4 regions of the Enterobacter sp. CP102 genome follow, and region 1 is predicted to be linked to each of the others. Evidence: predicted binding sites of a transcription regulator. Region 1 holds the regulator's gene; each other region holds the start of a gene.
The links. The regulator CRP, encoded in region 1, controls carbon source genes, mostly activating them, when cyclic AMP is high. The targets are predictions, from matches to a motif close to ATGTGANNNNNNTCACAT.
Positions count from the first base shown of each region.

Region 1 (5,653 bases):
CGTACCGGCGATCTCTTTGCCTATATGCACTACGGCGTGACCCCAGATATCCTGACCAGCGCCAAAGCGCTCGGCGGCGGTTTCCCGGTCAGTGCGGTACTAACCACGCAGGATATCGCTTCCGCGTTCCACGTGGGTTCTCACGGGTCGACCTACGGCGGCAACCCGCTGGCCTGCGCCATTGCCGGTGCGGCATTCGATATCATCAACACACCAGAAGTGCTGAACGGCGTTAATGCGAAGCGCGAGCGGTTCGTGAAACACCTTCAGCAGATTGATGAGCAGTACGATGTGTTCAGCGAGATCCGCGGAATGGGGCTGTTAGTGGGTGCTGAGCTGAAGCCGCAGTACAAAGGTCGTGCGCGTGATTTCCTGCACGCCGCAGCTGATGAAGGGGTGATGGTGCTAAATGCCGGGCCGGACGTGATGCGTTTCGCGCCGTCGCTGGTGATTGAAGACAAAGACATCGAAGACGGGTTAAACCGCTTTGCGGCGGCGGTCGAGAAGATCGTCCGGGGATAACCTGATTGCCCGGCGGCGCTGCGCTTGCATGGGCCTACAATCCAGCCGGACGTGATTCAATACGGCGTGCGCTTTAATATCCGCGTTAGCCAAATTCCGTGATGCGGACGCTGACGCCATGCCACCGACGAAATGGTGTGCATGGTGCTCAGATGCCCGAGGATGCGCTGCAAATGCTGCTCCAGGGTGCTCATTGGGCCATGCGTCAGTGTTTCCGGTGCTTCAAGAATGTTCGAATCTCCCGCCTCTCCCGGCGCGTCGTACTCCAGACGCTGCTGACATCGCTGCAGGGCAATCTCACAGGACTGCAAATAGCGCTGCGCCAGATCGGGTGTCAGCATGGTGTGCTCGCGCGCCAGCGTGGTCATGGCGTTAATGTGCTCGACGATAAACTGGCTGTGCGTTACCCACAGTTTCATGTCTGCCAGATAGTGGGAATTAAAGCCCGGCTCCTGCATCGCCTGGTTGAGTGAGTTAAACAGGGCGTTATGCGCCTGGTTGACTTTCATGCGTTGATACGCCAGTGGCGAAGGCTGCGGGTCGTCGCTCAGGATCAGGCGTATCGCTTGTTGATCTGCTTCCAGCGCATCGTGGGCGTTCTGGCGCAACAGCCCGCTTTGCCACTGCGGCCAAAGCCAGACCAGGCCGCCAAAGGCAATCAGGCAGCCAATCAGCGTGTCGACCAGGCGGGCGATAATAAACTGTTCGCCATTGAGCGTGAGCAGTTGCAGGGTATATACCGCAGTGACCGTAAAGCCCACCATCGCCCAGCCATAGTTCTTGCGAATAATCAGATAACTCACCATGGTGATCGCCAGCATCCCCAGCAGCGTATAGCCTTCTGGTACGTGGAAGTGCAGCGTCACGCCGGCAATGATTAGCCCCGCGATTGTACCGCCTGCCCGGTGCAGAATGCGCACCCGCGTGGCACCATAGCCGTTCTGCGTAACAAACAGTACGGTCATTAAGATCCAGTACGGTTTCGGCAGGTGCAGCGCGACGCCCATCAGGCTGGCGGCGCTGAGCATCACGCTGATACGCGCGGCATTACGCAGCGCGGCAGATTTCAGAGACAGATAGCTTTTCAGGGCTGGCAGCAGCGGCAGACGCTTTTGTTTATCGGCCATCAGGTCACGCGGGTAAAGCGGCCGCTGAGTCCGCAGGACGCGGGAAATACGGCTGAAGTGCCACGCCGCAAACTGGCCCACCGGGTTATCCGCGTGCTGATGGGCAATTTTCTCCAGCGCCCCGAGCTGCTTGTCCATGTTAAAACGCGTGGGATAGCGGTGATACAGGATATCGTCAGCCAGGATGCGCAGGCGCGCTGCCACGGTTTGGGCATTCCAGCGGATCACCGCCTCGGCGTGGCTGCGCTCGACCAGCTTTTGCACCTCCTGCGGATGATGCAGGCTCACAGAGATATGTTCCTGCAAATCCAGACCCACCTGGAAGATACGCAGCAGCCGCTTATAGTCATGATTTTTATTGGCGGCGAGCATGTGCAGCTGCTGGTAACACTGGCTAATCAGATCCACGACTTTTTGCTGGCGCGCCAGCAGCGGCGGCAGCGATTTTTCCGGGTCCGTGTGCTGAGTGAGCAGGGTGTACTTGGCTTCGCAGTAGTCGGCAAGCTGCACGTAGAGCAGGCTGAGCGATTCACGCAGCGGTTGTTCGCGCCACAGGCGGAACCAGATCCAGTTAAACACGCCGTACCACAGGGTTCCCAGCGCGTAGATCAATAGCGGCTCCCATACCGGCATATTCCCCGCGAGGCTCAGCGTGAAGATGGCGGCAATCAACGATGCGGGCAGCAACCGGGCATGTAGCGCGCTGATTTCAGCGGTTACGCCCAGCGTCATGGCCAGCACGGTCAGGATCAGGGGGAGCGGAATATCACGGGCAAGCAGCAGTTGCACGGCGAGGCTACAGCCTGCAAACAGACAGCCGCCAATAATCAGGCGTTTGAAAAAGCGTTTATGCGGAGTGTCCAGACCCGCAATGTTGCAGCAGGCGGGAACCAGGGAAAACAACAGACCTTGTTGCAGATGGCCCAGCAGCAAACCCACGGCCACAGGAAGGCACAACACCAGCGTTTGTCGCAGTGCGTAGTTAACTTCCGGGTGATAAATTAGCCTGCGCCACATGGGGAGTAGAGACAAAAACGGCGTGACACCTTGCGATGGCACGCCGTTTGACCGGAATTAACGTGTTCCGTAAACCACGATGGTTTTACCGTGGGCGGAGATCAGGTTCTGGTCTTCGAGCATTTTCAGAATACGGCCTACTGTTTCACGGGAGCAACCCACGATCTGACCAATTTCCTGACGGGTAATTTTAATTTGCATTCCGTCCGGGTGGGTCATTGCGTCTGGTTGTTTCGCCAGGTTCAGCAGGGTCTGAGCGATACGGCCCGTTACGTCCAGGAAGGCGAGGTTACCCACTTTCTCAGACGTGACTTGCAGGCGGCGAGCCATCTGCGAAGAAAGACGCATCAGGATGTCAGGGTTAACCTGAATCAGCTGACGGAATTTCTTGTAAGAGATTTCGGCCACTTCACACGCGGTTTTTGCACGAACCCAGGCGCTACGTTCCTGGCCTTCTTCAAACAGGCCCAGTTCACCGATGAAATCGCCCTGGTTCAGATAAGAAAGGATCATTTCTTTCCCTTCCTCATCTTTGATCAGCACTGCCACCGAGCCTTTGACGATGTAATACAACGTTTCCGCTTTTTCACCCTGGTGAATCAGCGTGCTCTTCGATGGGTACTTATGAATGTGGCAATGAGACAAGAACCATTCGAGAGTCGGGTCTGTTTGCGGTTTGCCAAGCACCATGCGCTGTTATCCTCTGTTATAAGCTGTCACCAGAGTCATAAGATGCATCCAGACTCTGGGGTTGCAATCGAATTCTTACCCATACCCTGGGAAGTCGGCTGTCGTAATATTCGCAGCCAGTAAAGTTTGATGTCCTCTGCATACATGTGTAACGTCAATGTATTACTGTAGCATCCAGAGTGTTTTAGCATAGCTTTTGTCGCGTGTCTCCTGGTGTCTCGCTTCAGCATGATGCAGGTCGCCTTCCGTTGCGAGAAATGTAACGTACGCGTAATCTGTCACCAAAAATGCAACGTTGGAGTTAATGAATATGCAAGCGCGTGTGAAATGGGTTGAAGGTTTAACGTTCCTGGGCGAATCCGCTTCCGGACACCAGATTTTGATGGATGGGAACTCCGGCGATAAAGCACCAAGCCCAATGGAGATGGTGCTGATGGCGGCAGGTGGTTGCAGCGCGATTGACGTGGTGTCGATTTTGCAAAAAGGTCGTCATGACGTGACGGATTGCGAAGTTAAACTCACTTCTGAACGTCGTGAAGAAGCACCACGCCTGTTTACGCACATCAATTTGCATTTTATTGTGACCGGCAAAGAGCTGAAAGACGCTGCGGTATCACGCGCGGTGGATCTTTCTGCGGAGAAATACTGCTCTGTGGCATTAATGCTGGAGAAAGCGGTAAAAATAACGCATTCGTATGAAGTGATCGAGGCGTAATGTTGTGGCGGGTGGCGCTGCGCTAACCCGCCCAACAAAAGCACGCACGTAGGCCCGGTAAGCGTAGCGCCACCGGGCAAAACGAGCTTATGCGATCTGCTTCCCTTCCATCAGCCGCTGCACCAGCGGTGTCATAATCAATTCCATCGCCAGCCCCATTTTCCCGCCCGGCACCACCAACGTATTCATGTGAGAAATGAACGAGCCTTGCAGCATAGCCAGCAGCCAGGGGTAGTCAATGCCTTCGAGATTACGGAAATGGATCACCACAAAGCTCTCATCCAGTGACGGGATACTTTTGGCCGCAAACGGGTTGGAGGTATCTACCGTCGGCACGCGCTGGAAGTTGATGTGGGTGCGTGAGAACTGCGGCGTCAGGAAGTTAATGTAATCTTCCATCGAACGAACAACCGAATCCATCACCGCTTCGCGTGAATGACCGCGCTCGCTGATATCGCGCGTCAGCTTCTGGATCCACTCCAGGTTCACAATCGGCACAACGCCGACCAGCAGGTCCACGTGGCGTGCCACGTCATGCTGCGTGGTCACCACACCGCCGTGCAATCCTTCATAAAACAGCACGTCGGTAGGTTCAGGAAGCGGCTGCCAGGGAGTAAAAGTGCCTGGCACCTGGTTCCAGGGAACGGCTTCGTCATAGGTGTGCAGATACTTGCGCGACTGGCCTTTGCCGCTCAGTCCGTATTCTTTGAAGGTTTGCTCCAGCAGACCGAAATCGTTGGCATCTGGCCCAAAATAGCTGATGTGTTTGCCGAGATCGCGAGCTTTGCGGATCGCCATATCCATTTCAGGGCGGGTGTAGCGGTGAAAGCTATCGCCTTCTACCTCTGCGGACCGTAAATTCAGTTGCGCGAAAATCTTGCGAAAGGCGAGGCTGGTGGTGGTGGTACCCGCACCACTTGAGCCTGTAACGGCAATAACCGGATGTCTGGCAGACATAGCAACTCCCTGACTGGAATAGTGTTAAAGGTCAGTCGTGAAAGGCATTGCGGGGCATGATATTGACCGTTTCGTGCAGCTCAGACCATACCAGCACCACCTCGCCACTTTTGAGCTGGCGCTTTACATCGTTGACCTTTTGTTCAAGCGAACGTTCTTGTTCACCATAATCTGTGCCTTCGCGTAATACAAAGCTTTCAATAAGATTATCGAGCGTTTCGGGCGCCAGATCTTGCCAGGGGATAATCATTTTTTACCGTCCAGAAAAGCGGTTAACCAGGCTGGAATACGTGTTTCCAGCCACATCCGCGGGCGTCTCAGCGTGCCGCCGACAAAGCCAACGTGGCCGCCATGTTCGGTCAGCTGATACTGCACGTTGGAGGGCAGAAATTCCTGCGCGGGGATGGAGTGATGATCCATGAACGGATCATCTTTCGCATGGATGATAAGCGTCGGTTTGGTGATTTTGCTCAACAGCGGCATGGCGCTGCACTGGCGATAGTAATCTATCGCATCGGCAAAACCGTGAATTTTGGCAGTGATCAAGTCGTCGAACTCGCGAATACGGCGCACCTTCTTCAGCTGACGCAGGCTCACCGGCAGGGTGTCCGGGTAGGCTTTAAGC
Region 1 is NZ_CP104014.1:4,348,631-4,354,283, reverse strand. It holds gene N1249_RS20645 (aspartate aminotransferase family protein) at 1-522, shown strand, start outside; gene N1249_RS20640 (YccS/YhfK family putative transporter) at 579-2,666, opposite strand; gene crp (cAMP-activated global transcriptional regulator CRP) at 2,724-3,356, opposite strand; gene N1249_RS20630 (OsmC family protein) at 3,667-4,071, shown strand; gene N1249_RS20625 (phosphoribulokinase) at 4,159-5,028, opposite strand; gene N1249_RS20620 (YheU family protein) at 5,060-5,278, opposite strand; gene N1249_RS20615 (hydrolase) at 5,275-5,653, opposite strand, start outside.

Region 2 (5,653 bases), 2.0 Mb from region 1:
GTATATCAATGTGTTTGGCTTGCGATTACGCCGGGCGACGCAGGTGAGAAATTAACGCTAAAAAAAGCCCCGCGTCAGCGGGGCAAAACGAATCAGTGGTCGCGCTGGTTGTAATACGGCACGCCTAATTCGTCGGATTTGTCGCTACCAGCACCCATGTGGTTGAAATCAAAAGGTGACTGGTTATTGGCAGAGGGCATGATCATCGCATCGCGATTGTTCTGCTGAGCTGCCTGTGGGGTTTGCTCCGCGAAGGTCTGGCTGGAGACAAGCACCAGCAAGGCGAGGGCGGCGGAGACGGTGAATTTCATGATTTCCTCGGTTACGTCTTAAAGGCGATGGTTAGCTTTATTCATTCAGCTGCAATGTTTCAGCGGAAACAGATAGCGGGATTCACCCGGCATACTGGTGATTCGGTACTTATGAGGCGGCACGTCGAAGTAGTTCTTAAACGTACGCGTTAAGGTCTGTTGCGATTCAAACCCATACCGCTCCGCCAGATAAAGGATCGGTTCATTGCTTTCTTTGAGCTTCTGGGCAATTTCCGTCAGCTTGCGGCTGCGAATGTATTGTCCTAATGAATGACCGGTCTCTTTTTTAAACATCCGTTGCAGGTGCCATTTTGAGTAACCTGAACGCTCTGACACTTTCTCAAGGGAGAGCGGCGATTCCAGGTTATCTTCGATCCAGTCCAAAATGCTATGAATAGTGATAGCGTCAGTATTGCGTCTGGACATCGTCATACCTCTTTCTGTATTACGGCAGTATTTTCTTAAGCAAGTGCTCAAGCGTTGCCACTTCATCCGCCGTTAAGTTTTTTGTTAGTTCCTGGTGCGTTGTTTGTCCTACTAATTGATGACATTGCTCACACATCGCCGCGCCGTCGCTGGTCAGTTTCACCAGTACGCCGCGTTTGTCATTCGGGTTAGGGCTTCGTTCTATCCATCCTTTGCAGACGAGTCGATCCAGCATTCGAGTCAGGGCACCGAGATCTACAGAGAGCACCTTTTTCAGCTCTACCGGCGTGATACACACTTCGCAGCGAATGGAACACAGCACTTTGAACTGTGTTGCGGTGATATCCAGCGGAGACAGGTATTCATTAAGCAGGCGATCTTTTTTCTGATTAACCATATGAATAAGACGACCCAGCGGAATAATTTCGTTAAAGAGATCACTGGTGCTTTTCACAATGGTTGCCCTGGCAAGTAGTTAGTCACGGCAGATATTATTGCTCAGGCAAGTATAAGTCAACTGAATGAATCAGCCGATGCCACGAATTGCTAAAACGTTTCATGAACTTTTTTTTGGGGCTTTCAAATCAAAAACATAACTGATAGTTATGATTCAGCAGCGAAAATAATCCTTACGTTGTGCCAATGGCTGAAACGGCCAGTTTCACCCTATAATTGCCGTGTTGAATTATGGATAAGGACGACGACGCACTATGTTGGATTTGATTAAAGCAATTAGTCTTGGGCTGGTGGTCTTGCTGCCGCTGGCTAACCCGTTGACGACGGTTGCGCTGTTTTTAGGGCTGGCAGGGAATATGAACAGTGCAGAGCGCAATCATCAGTCGATGATGGCTTCTGTATACGTTTTTGCGATCATGATGGTTGCGTATTACGCCGGACAACTGGTGATGAACACCTTCGGGATCTCGATTCCGGGTCTGCGTATTGCGGGTGGGCTGATTGTTGCGTTTATCGGTTTTCGGATGCTGTTCCCGGCGCAAAAAGCGCATGAGTCGCCGGAAGCTAAAAGTAAATCCGAGGAGCTGGAAACGGAACCTTCCGCCAACATTGCCTTTGTCCCTTTAGCGATGCCAAGCACCGCCGGGCCAGGGACGATAGCCATGATCATCAGTTCTGCCTCAACGGTGCGTGACGGCGCTACTTTCCCGGACTGGGTTATCACTGTGGCACCGCCAATCATCTTTGCGCTTATCGGGATTATTGTGTGGGGTTCTTTGCGCAGTTCTGGCGCGATTATGCGTTGGGTGGGCAAGGGCGGTATTGAAGCTATTTCTCGTCTGATGGGCTTCCTGCTGGTCTGTATGGGCGTGCAGTTTATTATTAACGGCGTGCTGGAAATTATTAAGACCTATCATTGATGTTTTGCCCGGCGGCGGGTTGCTTGCACGGGCCTACGGGTTTTGTAGGCCGGGTAAGGCGAAGCCGCCACCCGGCACAAACAAATGTCACCCATGCTGGCCTTGTTCTTCCATCGCCACCGGCCATTTGCGGAAAATCAAAACCGACCAGATAAACGCCGCCAGCGCCGGGATTGCGCCAATATAACCAATCGACGCCATCGAAAAGTGCAGGCTTATCTGATTGCCCACCAGCGCACCTGCACCGATCCCAATGTTAAATATCCCGGAGAAAAGCGCCATGGCCACGTCGGTGGCGTCGGGCGCAAGCGCCAGAACTTTAACCTGCATTCCCAGACCGATAATCATGATCGCCACGCCCCAGAAAATGCTCAGTACGGCAAGATGCATTTCGCTGTCTGCCGCGGGCATCAGCAGAAGCAGGCACGCCAGCAGCAGCCCAATGGCACTGCTCACCAGCAGCGACGCGTGCTGATTACCCAGTTTCCCGAACAGCACGCTACCGATGATGCCTGCGCCCCCCAGGATCAGCAGTAACACGGTGGCAAAGTTTGCACTAAAACCGGCCACGGTCTGCACAAACGGTTCGATATAGCTGTAGGCCGTATAGTGTGCCGTTACCACCACCACGGTGAGCAAATAGATACTCATCAGCGCAGGACGGCGGAACAGCAGCGGCAGGCTTTTCAGTGAACCCGAGTGTTCGCTTGGCATTTTTGGCAGCAGTTTGATCAGGCACAGCAGCGTAACCAGGGCGCCTACGCCAATGGCGAAGAAGGTGGTTCGCCAGCCAAAGTATTGCCCCACCACACGGCCAATCGGCAAGCCTAAAACCATCGCCAGCGCGGTACCGGTTGCGATCAGGCTTAACGCCTGGGCGCGCTTACCGGCAGGGGCGAGTCGGATGGCTAACGAGGCGGTGATTGACCAGAAGACCGCGTGGGCAAAGGCAATCCCGATGCGGCTTATCACCAGCACGGTAAAGTTCCAGGCCATAAACGACAGCACGTGGCTGGCGATAAATAAGGCGAACAACCCAATCAGCAGTTTGCGCCGCTCCATCTGGCTGGTCAGCAGCATAAACGGCAGCGACATCATGCCTACCACCCAGGCGTAAATGGTTAGCATGATGCCAACCTGAGCGGTTTCCATCTGGAAACTCTCCGCGATGTCGGACAACAGCCCAACGGGGACAAATTCAGTGGTATTAAAGATAAACGCTGCGATGGCAAGCGTGACCACACGTAGCCACGCGACTTTGCGGGAAACTGTGTTTGTTGTCATAGGGATGTCTGGGACCGTTGCCTGGAGGATGTGACGGGGATCTTAAAGTGTTAAACGGCTAAAACTCAATCATTATGTGACTCAGTTCTCAAAATTTACCTTATGACAGCGGTAGCGACGGCGGGTGTTTTCATTGAATATAAGGAACAGCACAACAAAAACAGGGGGTAAGACAATGCAGGAGATTGATTTTTATCTGGTTGATGCGTTCAGCGATACCGCGTTTGGGGGCAATCCGGCGGCAGTCTGCCCGTTAAAGGAGTGGCTGCCGGATGAGACGTTACTCAAAATGGCGCAGCAGCATAACCAGTCGGAAACCGCGTTTTTTGTGTGCAGCAAGGGCGGCATCGAACTTCGCTGGTTCACCACCGTAACGGAGGTCAATCTCTGTGGTCATGCAACGCTCGCCAGCGCATATGTCTTGTTTAACGAACTGGGTTACCCCGATTCACGTATTCATTTTGATACCGCCTCTGGCCGGCTGACCGTCAGCCGCGACGGTGACTGGATGACGCTGGATTTCCCGGCCTGCCCAACCGAAGCACAAACTCCGCCGCCAGAGTTGCTTTCGGCGCTTGGGATAAGCCACTATGTTGAAGCGCGCAAAGGCCGGGCCTGGGTCATTGTGCTGGAAAACCAACAGCAGGTGGAAGCGGTCGCACCGGACATCTCAGCGATGACGCCAGGTGAACATAAGGTGGCCGTTACCGCACGCGGCAACGGGCAATACGATTTTGTCAGCCGCTTTTTCTCGCCGGGCGTTGCCGTCTGGGAAGATCCAGTCACCGGCTCATCGCACACCATGCTTATCCCGTACTGGAGCGAGAGGCTGGGGAAAACCTCACTGTTCGCCCGCCAGATATCAGCCCGCGGCGGTGATGTCCGCTGTGAGCTGAACGGGCAACGCGTACTGATGGGCGGCCAGGCGTCGCTCTATCTGAAAGGCACCGTATTTTTGCGCTAAGAACATATAACAACAGGGGAAGAGACAATGCAGGAAATTGATTTTTATCTGGTAGATGCCTTTAGTGACACCTCCTTTGGCGGCAACGCAGCAGCCGTTTGCCCGCTGGAAGCGTGGTTGCCGGACGAAACGCTGCTCAGGATGGCGCAACAACACAACCAGTCGGAAACCGCGTTCTTTGTGCACACGGATGACGGATTCGAACTGCGCTGGTTCACCACGCTGGACGAGATTAACCTCTGTGGGCACGCCACGCTGGCGGCCGCCCATGTCATTTTTGAATATCTCAACTATCCGCATACGGAAATAAAATTCTCCACCCGTTTTGTTGGCAACCTGACGGTAAAACGTCACGGTGACTGGCTGACACTGAACTTCCCGGCATGGTCTACGGAGGTGGTAGACAACCCACCGGCGTTACTCCTCAGCGCGCTGGGTATCAGCAGTGCAAAAGAGGTGCGTGTAGGGCGTGATTACATGGTGGTGCTGGAAAACCAGCAGCAGGTGGAGTCCTTGACGCCGGATATCCCGGCGATGATCCCGCTGGATAAAATGGTCTGCATCACCGCGCCGGGTGACCAGTATGATTTTGTCAGCCGTTTCTTCTGCCCGGGAGAAGGGGTGCCGGAAGATCCGGTGACCGGTTCAGCGCACAGCATGTTAATCCCGTACTGGAGCGAGAAACTGGGCAAAACCCAGTTAAACGCCCGCCAGGTATCCCGGCGGGGCGGGGATTTGCGCTGCGAATTGCAGGGCGATCGTGTGTTGATTGGCGGACAGGCCACGCTGTATCTGAAAGGCCGTATTTATCTGCGCTAACTGAGTGATGCTCCGCCCGTCATCCCTGTTTTCTGGTCAGGGCAGACGGGCGATATTGTTTTTAATCACCTCAACAGAGTGGCGGAATTTGGCCTGTTCTTCTTCCGCCAGCTGCAATTCAATAATCTGCTGCACGCCGCCCTGTGCCAGCACCGCAGGCACGCCAATCGCCACACCGTCTACGCCATACTCTCCATCCAGAATGCAGGAGATCGCCAGCGCGCGGTGGCTGCCGGTAAAAATGTTGCGGCAAATCTCGGCAATGGTCCCGGCGATCCCGTATTCCGTGCATCCCTTGCGGTTGTAAATCTCAAACCCCAGCTTGCGGACTTTTTCCGCCAGTTGCTCTTTATCGAGCGCTTTCCCGGTATGACGCTGGTAGACCCCGGCAATGGGGGAACCGTAAACCGACGAGTGCGACCAGACCGGGAACTGGGTATCCCCATGTTCGCCAAGGATAAAGGCATCAATAC
Region 2 is NZ_CP104014.1:2,304,864-2,310,516, forward strand. It holds gene eamA (O-acetylserine/cysteine exporter) at 1-55, shown strand, start outside; gene marB (multiple antibiotic resistance protein MarB) at 93-311, opposite strand; gene marA (MDR efflux pump AcrAB transcriptional activator MarA) at 357-737, opposite strand; gene marR (multiple antibiotic resistance transcriptional regulator MarR) at 757-1,191, opposite strand; gene N1249_RS10875 (MarC family NAAT transporter) at 1,448-2,113, shown strand; gene N1249_RS10880 (sugar transporter) at 2,201-3,397, opposite strand; gene N1249_RS10885 (PhzF family phenazine biosynthesis protein) at 3,573-4,361, shown strand; gene N1249_RS10890 (PhzF family phenazine biosynthesis protein) at 4,389-5,180, shown strand; gene N1249_RS10895 (L-lactate dehydrogenase) at 5,217-5,653, opposite strand, start outside.
Region 2: the regulator CRP is predicted to act here: its motif matches at 3,472-3,489, upstream of N1249_RS10880 (sugar transporter).

Region 3 (5,653 bases), 730 kb from region 1:
CGCTCCATGTTGTGCAGCACGCCTTCAAACGGGTGACGGCGCACGGAGGTATCGCCACGATCGTTCATGTATTTGAATTCGATATTGTCTTTACCGGAACCGAAGAGGATCACTTTGTGCACGTTTGCGCTCAGGCTGGCCCACGGAGCCTCAACGTCGAATTTATAGTGTTCTGCCAGCGACTTGAGCATCTGGAAATAGTAGAAGTTGCGCTTATCCCAGCCGCGGATCGCGCCGCCAGCCAGGGACAGCTCCGGATTCTGAATCACACGGTCCGGGTCAAAATACTGCTGCACGCCCAGGCCGTCGCAGGTCGGACATGCCCCCGCCGGGTTGTTGAATGAGAACAGGCGTGGTTCCAGCTCGCGCATACTGTAGCCGCAAATCGGGCAGGCAAAGTTCGCTGAGAAGAGCAGCTCTTCGGCTTTCGGGTCGTCCATGTCGGACACCACGGCGGTGCCGCCAGAGAGTTCGAGCGCTGTTTCAAACGATTCGGCCAGACGTGTCGCCAGATCCTCGCGCACTTTGAAACGGTCAATCACCACTTCGATGGTGTGTTTCTTCTGCAATTCCAGCTTCGGTGGATCAGACAGGTCACACACTTCGCCGTCGATACGCGCACGGATGTAGCCCTGGCTTGCCAGGTTTTCCAGCGTTTTGGTGTGCTCGCCTTTACGCTCTTTAATGATAGGCGCGAGCAGCATCAGGCGTTTGCCTTCCGGCTGTGCCAGCACATTATCGACCATCTGGCTCACGGTTTGTGCGGCCAGCGGCACATCGTGATCCGGGCAGCGCGGCTCACCTACGCGTGCAAACAGCAGACGCAGGTAGTCATGAATTTCGGTAATCGTACCCACGGTTGAACGCGGGTTATGTGAAGTCGATTTCTGCTCAATAGAGATAGCAGGTGACAACCCTTCAATATGGTCAACGTCCGGCTTTTCCATTAACGACAGGAACTGCCGGGCGTAGGCAGAGAGCGATTCAACGTAACGACGCTGTCCTTCGGCGTATAAAGTGTCGAAAGCCAGTGAGGATTTGCCAGACCCCGAAAGCCCGGTCACGACGATGAGTTTATCGCGAGGGATAATGAGGTTGATATTCTTGAGATTGTGGGTGCGGGCGCCCCGAACTTCGATCTTATCCATTCACCTTTCCCGGTAGGAACACTGTTTGCCTGGTTTGTTTGAAGGACAACCGGCTGTCAGAAACGGCTAATTATGACACAAATTGACCTGTTTGAATATACAGTATTGGAATGCATTTTCTGATTCTCTGTGTAACAATGTCGAGTTCGCGAGAGATTTCTGAACTGGCTACGCAACTATGCAAATTGCCGCGTGGAAATGATACACTCGCGCGTTTACACTATTAAGAAACGTATTCAGGAGACACGAACATGGCCAGCAGAGGCGTAAACAAGGTGATTCTCGTCGGTAATCTGGGCCAGGACCCGGAAGTACGCTATATGCCGAGTGGTGGCGCAGTTGCCAACATTACGCTGGCTACTTCCGAATCCTGGCGTGATAAAGCGACCGGTGAAATGAAAGAGCAGACCGAATGGCACCGTGTTGTGCTGTTCGGCAAACTGGCTGAAGTGGCGGGTGAGTACCTGCGTAAAGGTTCTCAGGTTTACATCGAAGGCCAGCTGCGTACCCGTAAATGGACCGATCAGTCCGGTGCTGAAAAATACACGACCGAAATCGTGGTCAACGTCGGCGGCACCATGCAGATGCTGGGTGGTCGTCAGGGCGGTGGCGCACCAGCAGGTGGCGGCCAGCAGCAGGGCGGTTGGGGTCAGCCTCAGCAGCCACAGGGCGGCAACCAGTTCAGCGGCGGCGCGCAGTCTCGTCCGCAGCAGCAGTCTGCTCCGGCGCCATCTAATGAGCCGCCAATGGACTTCGACGACGATATCCCGTTCTGATTTCTGTCAGGCATAAAAAAACCTCGCATTTGCGAGGTTTTTTATTGTGCTCATCAGTACCCGCAGGAATTACTCTGTCAGGTAATTACCATCGGCCAGTCCGGCGGAGTGTGGCTCATTGCTTCAACCATGACGACTTTCACATTTTCCCAGATGGTTGCGATATCCAGCAGGGTGATGCCAAGCAAGCCCGTTGCAAACCAACATGCCGCGCCCAGTCCCAGCACGGTGCTGATCACCGCAAGGCCAGCATAGTCAGATTTACGAAATTGAATATTCAGCGTGCTGGCTAAAAACATCAAAACCGCACTGAACAACGGCCAGCGCAGGAGAACCATGCTGGTGGTAATGGTTGCCATAAACCTATCCTCGAAAAGCAGACGAACGACTGAAACAGTGTTTTGAGTTACATAAGATATGTGAACTATATCACACTTGCTGTTTTATTCGCCAGTGTCAGGATGATGAAAATAGTGGCAGGTATAGACACGAGATATGCTTTTGAACGCAAGTGAAAATATATCTTTGCAGGCTAATGGTGGGCTTTCCTCACTCTTTGTAATGAATTCATTGAGATAGCCAAACCTCTGCAATATTTCAAAAGTTGTATAACGTTTACAGCATAAACCCTATAGATTATGCTTGAGTGGACAAATAAATGTACTCGTAACTAATAATTCAGGTTTTTGAATTTTTTGGTTTTTTTCTGATGCGTATCATTTTCATTACACACAGAGTGTTATTTCATTATTCTGAATTTTTATTCAGTAATTAACGTTTTTTTTAATCTGAATATATGTTGCGGTCGGTCTATCATTTAATGACCTGCGAACAAATGATGAAAGAAAAACGACGCGATATTGTTAATGACAGTATGCAGGCGCTGCACGCACTGGCGAAGCTTATGCCACTGCTTAATTCTCAGTGCTCTTTATCGGAAATGCTGGACACTATTAACCGGGTTTTAGGTTCAACACTTGCCTGGGTCAGCGTTGATGACGATGACGGATTGCAACGAGTGGTGTGCGCAGGTGACGTCACCTGTCACTCTTTTGACGTGACTGATTTTCTTGCCAGTACCGCGCTGCAGCGCCATAACCGATCATGGCGGGTGGTGTACTGGAAAGAGCATATCGGCCGCGCGCTTTTTCCTGCCCAACATCCGGGCTACACGCAGTTACAAAGCGGTGTTTTATGCAAACTCTCTTCACACGACTGGCACTGTAGTGGCTATTTCTTTTTAGCGTTTGATGAACGACTCAATTCTCTCCCGATCCTTAAAAATATCGTGGTGGTGCTGGTTGAGAAGCTAAAAGACTATTTTGAAGAAATTATCGCGCGAGAAAAAACGGCGCAAGAAATGCAACGGGTAGTCACGCAGTATAAAACCTTGTTCGAGCGAGCCCCGGTGCTCATGAACTCCTTTGACAAACATAACCGTTGTGTATTGTGGAATGCAGAGTGTGAAAAAGTGTTTGGCTGGAGTATGGCGGAGGTCGCTGCGCATTCCGATCCGCTGGTTCTTTTCTATCCTGATCCTGAAGAGCGTCGACGGGTGCGGGAGTCTGTGCATGTTTCTCCCCTTAAAGATATGTATGAATGGCATCCTCTGCGCAGAGACGGGATGCAGCTAACCATTCTGTGGTCTAACATCTTGTTACCCGACAACTCGATTCTGAATATTGGTCTGGATATTACCGAGCGGAAAAAAGCTGAACAGCAGCTGGCGGTTAAGGCCACCACTGACGATCTCACCGGCTGTTTTAACCGCTCAGCAATTTTGCAAAAGCTTAAATCGGCGCTGGCGGCGAATTCGCGACAGGATGTAGACAGCCACTTCTGCGTGCTGATGTTCGATCTGGATTATTTTAAACAAATCAACGATGAATGGGGGCATCTGGTTGGCGATGCCGCACTGATCCATTTTTGCGATCGGCTACGGGAAATCAGCCCGGCCGGATCGGCACTGGGGCGTGTGGGCGGTGAAGAGTTTTTACTGTTGCTGGCGCGAACAGACGGCGATGCCGCAACACGACTCTCCAACCAGTTACGTCACATATTGAAGGTAAAACCCCTGATGGTCGGCGACAGAAAGCTGGAGCTTGCTTTTAGTGCTGGTGTGGTTGAAGTGGGCCAGGGTCAGCGCGATACCTCGGCATTACTCACGCGAGCAGATAAAGCGTTATATGATGCGAAGCGTACAGGAAGAGGAAAAACAGTGCTGGCTTCTGATTATTTATAAATCGAATCAGGGATGACTTATCGCCAAATGGCATAAAATTTCATGTTCAACGTGTTCTTTTTTCATGCTGCCAATAGTTTAGCTTAATCACCGATCCTCTGTTGTGTTATCTTAAAACCTCCCGCTCAGACTGGATAATTATTTTCCTTAATAGAAACGGAACGAATACTTTCAGTTTGGCTTACGGGAGAATATTATCGGCATAACGAAAATTAAGATTTTTAATACTAAAAGTCAGTTGCTAACTTCGCATGATTCATGCAACGTAATCACCTGTTTATCAAAGCATCCGGCCTTCATTACTACAGGCGTACAAAATGCAGGGATATAGGGCGGGAAATGAATCGTAGCGCACGGCGCAAGATGCTAAGGGTGGTAGGGATCATCATGGTAGTTCTGCTACCGGTGATGCTTGCGCTATGGTTTGCCCAGCTCAGAGCCGTAACAGAAACAAGTGCCCAATTACGAACATTTGCCGAGCTGGCGTTAGATAAAACAGAGCTTGTAATTCAACAAGTTGACCTGGCGCGTAATGACGCCGAAAAATACCGGGGTAAATTGTGTACGCCTGGACATCGTCAATATATGTTGAACGTTGTGCGTGGCCGTTTGTTCGTCGCTGATTTAATTTATGCTGAAGGTCAGAATTTTCTTTGTTCGACAATTCTTACGCCTGAACACCCTTACTTAATATCTCCCGCCAATTACAAACGTAAGCCTGACGTTGCTATCTATTATTATCGCGATACGCCATTTTTTACCGGTTATAAAATGACGTATATGCAGCGCGGGAATTATGTCGTTGTGGTTAATCCACTTTCTTACAGCGAGGTAATGTCGAACGATCATTCGCTGGCGTGGGGAGTATATGACACCGTTACCAATGCATTTTTTTCAGTCAGCACGCAGGCCAACGTTTCATTATTAAATTCGATGATTCGACATAAGGAATCGACATTTCAAAAAGATGAGCGTTTCTACACGATCATAAATTCCGAAAAACGCCCTATTGCCGCCATCGTTTCGACATCGAATAAACGTTTTTATGAAACGCTCTATCACCAGGCAACTCTGACGCTGCCGCTGGGGATGATTTGTAGCGTTATTATACTGCTGGTGTGGTCACGCACCCATCGTGAACTCAATTCACCAGGACGATTGCTGCACCGGGCGCTGAATAAGCGCCAGTTGTGCGTTCATTATCAACCCATTATTGATATTAAAAATAACCGCTGCGTGGGTGCGGAAGCTCTGCTGAGATGGCCTGGGTTTAACGGTCAGATAGTGATGAGCCCTGCGGATTTTATTCCACTGGCCGAAAAAGAAGGGATGATCGAACGCATTACCGATTACGTTGTTGAAGAGGTCTTCAGCGATCTGGGTAATTTCCTGGCTGAAAATCCCCATCTTTATATCTCGATTAACTTATCGGCTGCGGATTTCCACTCTTCGCGCCTGATCGCTCTGATCTCGGATAAGGCCCGCTT
Region 3 is NZ_CP104014.1:297,944-303,596, forward strand. It holds gene uvrA (excinuclease ABC subunit UvrA) at 1-1,148, opposite strand, end outside; gene ssb1 (single-stranded DNA-binding protein SSB1) at 1,400-1,924, shown strand; gene N1249_RS01400 (YjcB family protein) at 2,002-2,283, opposite strand; gene N1249_RS01405 (sensor domain-containing diguanylate cyclase) at 2,763-4,166, shown strand; gene N1249_RS01410 (EAL domain-containing protein) at 4,506-5,653, shown strand, end outside.
Region 3: the regulator CRP is predicted to act here: its motif matches at 2,342-2,359, upstream of N1249_RS01400 (YjcB family protein).

Region 4 (5,653 bases), 2.3 Mb from region 1:
ACCCGATGCGCCCGTTGCTGCCGCCCGAACAACTGTGGCTGCGTAGCGATGAGTTAAATGCAGAACTTAAGCGCTGGCCGCGTGTGCAGCTCAAAACGGACACCCTTGCCGATAAAGCCGCGAACACTAACCTCGCCTTCCAGAAGCTGCCTGATTTAGCCGTACAGGCACAGCAAAAATCGCCTCTGGATAGCCTGCGAAAATTCCTTGAGTCCTTTACCGGGCCAGTGATTTTCTCGGTAGAAAGTGAAGGCCGTCGCGAAGCATTAGGCGAGCTGCTCGGGCGCATTAAAGTCGCCCCTAAGCGTATTTTCCGCCTTGATGAAGCCACCGCCAACGGGCGTTACCTGATGATCGGCGCCGCCGAGCACGGTTTTATCGATACGCTCAATAATCTGGCCTTGATTTGCGAAAGCGACCTGCTGGGCGAACGTGTGGCACGTCGCCGCCAGGATAGCCGCCGCACCATTAACCCGGACACACTTATCCGCAACCTGGCGGAATTGCACCCGGGGCAGCCCATTGTTCACCTTGAGCACGGTGTCGGCCGTTATCAGGGAATGACCACCCTTGAAGCGGGTGGCATTAAGGGCGAATACCTGATGCTGACTTACGCCAACGACGCCAAACTTTACGTGCCGGTTTCGTCACTGCATCTGATTAGCCGTTATGCCGGGGGGGCCGAAGAAAATGCGCCGCTGCATAAACTGGGTGGTGATGCCTGGGCCCGCGCACGCCAGAAAGCCGCCGAGAAAGTACGTGATGTGGCCGCCGAGCTGCTGGACATTTACGCCCAACGCGCAGCCAAAGAAGGTTACGCCTTTAAGCACGATAAAGAGCAGTATCAGCTGTTCTGCGACAGCTTCCCGTTCGAAACCACGCCGGATCAGGCTCAGGCCATCAATGCGGTGTTGAGCGATATGTGCCAGCCACTGGCGATGGACCGGCTGGTGTGCGGCGACGTGGGCTTTGGTAAAACCGAAGTGGCGATGCGCGCGGCGTTTCTGGCCGTGGAGAACAACAAGCAGGTCGCCGTGCTGGTGCCGACCACCCTTCTCGCCCAGCAGCATTATGACAACTTCCGCGATCGCTTCGCCAACTGGCCGGTACGTGTCGAAATGCTTTCCCGTTTCCGCAGCGCCAAAGAGCAGACGCAAATTCTGGAGCAGGCAGGCGAAGGCAAGATCGATATTCTGATCGGTACCCACAAACTGCTGCAAAGCGACGTGAAGTGGAAAGATTTAGGGCTGCTGATTGTCGATGAAGAGCACCGATTTGGCGTGCGTCATAAAGAGCGTATCAAAGCGATGCGTTCCGATGTCGATATCCTGACCTTAACCGCCACGCCAATCCCGCGAACCCTGAATATGGCAATGAGTGGAATGCGCGATCTGTCAATTATTGCCACACCACCGGCGCGCCGCCTGGCGGTAAAAACCTTCGTACGCGAGTACGACAGCCTGGTGGTACGCGAAGCCATTCTGCGTGAAGTACTGCGCGGCGGGCAGGTTTACTATCTCTTTAACGATGTCGAAAACATCCAGAAAGCGGCAGATAAACTGGCCGAGCTGGTTCCAGAAGCTCGTATCGCCATCGGGCACGGGCAGATGCGTGAACGCGAGCTGGAACGGGTGATGAACGATTTCCACCACCAGCGTTTTAACGTGCTGGTCTGTACCACCATTATTGAAACCGGTATCGACATCCCAACGGCCAACACCATCATCATTGAACGCGCGGATCACTTTGGTCTGGCGCAGCTGCACCAGCTGCGTGGCCGCGTTGGGCGTTCGCATCACCAGGCCTACGCCTGGCTGCTGACGCCACATCCAAAAGCAATGACCACTGACGCACAAAAGCGTCTGGAAGCCATCGCCTCGCTGGAAGATCTGGGTGCAGGCTTTGCCCTGGCAACCCACGACCTGGAGATCCGCGGTGCCGGTGAACTGCTGGGTGAAGACCAGAGTGGCTCGATGGAAACCATAGGCTTCTCGCTGTACATGGAGCTGCTGGAAAATGCCGTTGATGCGCTCAAAGCCGGGCGTGAGCCGTCACTGGAAGATTTGACCAGCCAGCAAACGGATGTCGAGCTGCGAATGCCGTCCCTGCTGCCGGACGATTTTATCCCGGATGTGAACACCCGCCTGTCGTTCTATAAACGCATTGCCAGTGCGAAAAGCGAAAACGAGCTGGAGGAGATCAAAGTGGAGCTTATTGACCGCTTTGGCCTGCTGCCGGATGCCGCGCGAAACCTGCTGGATATTGCCCGGCTGCGCCAGCAGGCACAGAAACTGGGCATTCGTAAGCTGGAAGGTAATGAAAAAGGTGGCGTGATTGAGTTTGCCGAGAAGAATCACGTCAATCCGATGTGGCTGATTGGTTTACTGCAAAAACAGCCGCAGCATTTCCGCCTGGACGGGCCAACGCGCCTGAAGTTCACCCAGGAGCTGGCTGAACGTAAAACCCGCATGGACTGGGTGCGTAACTTTATGCGCCAGCTGGAAGAAAACGCGATCGCCTGACCAGCCTTTCTCCCCGGTGGAATACACGCTGCCGGGGAGACAATTTACAAACTCTTTGCAAACCTCCTGGATTTCCCGACACATCCATTCGCCATAATTATCGTTAACTCTTTAAATAACAATAACCTTATCATTGATATGGATTATGGTGATGATGACCTCTTCGCGTATGACTCGCTGGATAACCTTGTTTGCGCTGGCTGCGACCGTGGCAATAGCGCTTCCAGCCCGGGCTAACACCTGGCCTCTTCCCCCTGCCGGTAGCCGTGTGGTGGGTGAAAACCGCTTTCATGTAGTTGAAAACAATGGCGGTTCACTTGAGGCGATTGCAAAAAAATATAACGTGGGCTTCCTGGCGCTGTTACAGGCTAACCCGGGCGTTGACCCGTATGTGCCTCGCGCCGGTAGCGTGTTAACCATTCCTCTGCAAACGTTGCTGCCTGATGCGCCGCGCGAAGGGATTGTGATTAACCTCGCCGAATTACGACTCTATTACTACCCGCCGGGCAGGAACGAAGTGACCGTCTACCCTATTGGCATTGGCCAGCTGGGCGGCGATACGCTCACGCCAACCATGGTGACCACCGTGTCGGATAAACGCGCCAATCCTACCTGGACACCGACCGCCAATATTCGCGCACGCTATAAGGCTCAGGGGATAGATTTACCGGCGGTGGTTCCGGCTGGCCCGGATAACCCGATGGGCCACCATGCCATCCGCCTTGCCGCTTACGGTGGTGTTTATCTTCTGCACGGAACCAATGCTGATTTTGGTATTGGAATGCGCGTCAGTTCCGGCTGTATTCGCCTGCGTGATGACGACATCAAGACCCTGTACAAAGTGATAGCGCCAGGAACAAAAGTGAACATTATCAATACGCCGATCAAGGTGTCTGAAGAGCCTGGCGGTAAACGCCTGGTGGAGATCCATCAGCCATTATCGAAAAATATCGGTGACGATCCGCAAACGCTGCCGATCCCACTCAATGCAGAGATGTATCGCTTCAAAACCAGCCAGGATACTGACGATGCGGTGATAGGCCGGGCAATGGAGGCGCGCGCGGGGATGCCGGTTGACGTTACACGTCATCAGGATATTCCCCAGCAGACGATGTAAAAGTGCAATAAAACAAAACGCCCTGCATATGTAGGGCGTTTTTTTGCAGTGGCAAGTATGAGGGTTCTGCAAAACTTATTTGTAAATCACCGCAGTACCGTGAAGGGTGTTAGGACCCGTCACAGAGGTGATACGGAAGGATTTCGCACCCATCGCCTCTGCTTTCTGTGCCAGCTGGTCTTCCAGAGAACCCAGGTTAGTACCTGCTGTTGCAGAGATAGTACCGACTTTATGCTGGTCAGCTGGGGTAGATTGCACTTCAACAGCTGCAAAGCTTGCGAATGACAGAGAACTCAGTACAGCGGCGGCGATCAGGGTTTTTACGTTTTTCATGATTTTTACCTTTAGGCAGATGAATTTGGAGGTCGTTAGTCATTTACTTAACGATCGATAGGTAAATCATAAATGTGATCCGCATCACGCGTCAACATGTTTTTATAACGATCGTTATATTAATTTTAATTTCGTTATTTTTCATACCCATATGAATAATATATTTTTGCTGAATCAGCGCTGGTCGCGGGCGGCGAATATTTTTATAATGGTCATTCAACAAACCAACAGAGGATCCGCGGCAAATGACAACTGATGTAACGAGTTGCGCAAAGAAAAGCCGTGGCCGACCAAAAGTGTTCGACAGGGAAGCGGCGCTCGATAAGGCCATGACACTCTTCTGGCAGCACGGGTATGAAGCCACCTCGCTCTCCGATCTTGTGGAAGCCACAGGCGCCAAAGCCCCCACGCTGTATGCAGAATTTACGAATAAAGAGGGGCTGTTCAGGGCGGTTCTGGACAGATACATTTCGCGCTTTGCGGCGAAACACGAAGCGCAGCTTTTCTGCGAAGAAAAAACAGTTGAGCAAGCACTGCGGGACTATTTCACCGCCGTCGCCACCTGCTTTACCAGCAAAGATACACCAGCAGGCTGCTTTATGATCAACACCTCCGCCACCCTTGCGGCCTCTTCTAAAGAGATTGCCAACACGGTGAAATCGCGCCACGCGATGCAGGAGGAGACATTGTGTACGTTTCTTACCGAACGCCAGCGCCGAGGTGAGCTTCCTGCCCATTGCCATCCGCAGGAGCTGTCGCAATACCTGAGCTGTATTTTGCAGGGTATGTCGATAAGCGCCCGTGAAGGCGCAAGCCTGGAAAAACTGCAAAGCATTACCCACACCACGCTACGTCTGTGGCCTGAACTGCTTAAAATCTGATACCCCGGGCGGCTTCCCTTGCCGCCCTCTCTTTCCCCATTTTTGTTCCTCACCGCGCTTATCCTCTTATTTGATGGGTTGATAATAAGATTCTTTATCGGCAGTATTCGCATTTGCATTTTTCACATTTGTTACACAATGCAAAATTGTGATGTTGACCTGCCTATAAAAAAGAGCGACCGCTCAACAAGGAATGATGATGAAGAAAAGCCTCTGGGTGCTAAATCCTGTATTGCTGGCCATCGCGATGCCGCTTTACGCCGAACAAACCAATGAAGAAAACCTGATTGTCAGTGCCAACCGCAGCCATCGTACCGTGGCAGAAATGGCGCAAACCACATGGATTATCGAAGGACATGAAATTGAACAGCAAGTCCAGGGTGGCAAGGAGTTCAAGGATATTCTCGGGCAGTTGATCCCCGGTATGGATGTCAGCAGCCAGGGGCGAACCAACTACGGCATGAACATGCGCGGCCGCGCCATTGTGGTGTTAATCGATGGCGTGCGTCTGAACTCCTCGCGTACCGACAGCCGCCAGCTTGATTCGATTGATCCTTTTAACATCGAACATATAGAAGTTATTTCCGGCTCTACGGCCCTGTACGGTGGCGGCAGTACCGGCGGTCTGATTAACATCGTGACCAAAAAAGGTCAGCCAGAAACGCAGGTTGATCTGGAGCTTGGCAGCAAGACAGGCTTTAACAACAGCAATGACCATGACGAGCGCGTGGCAACCGCCGTCAGCGGGGGGAATGACCATGCATCAGGCCGTCTCTCCGTGGCTTATCAGCGTTTTGGCG
Region 4 is NZ_CP104014.1:1,820,197-1,825,849, reverse strand. It holds gene mfd (transcription-repair coupling factor) at 1-2,522, shown strand, start outside; gene N1249_RS08505 (L,D-transpeptidase family protein) at 2,674-3,639, shown strand; gene bhsA (multiple stress resistance protein BhsA) at 3,715-3,972, opposite strand; gene N1249_RS08495 (TetR/AcrR family transcriptional regulator) at 4,218-4,853, shown strand; gene N1249_RS08490 (TonB-dependent siderophore receptor) at 5,053-5,653, shown strand, end outside.
Region 4: the regulator CRP is predicted to act here: its motif matches at 4,045-4,062, upstream of bhsA (multiple stress resistance protein BhsA).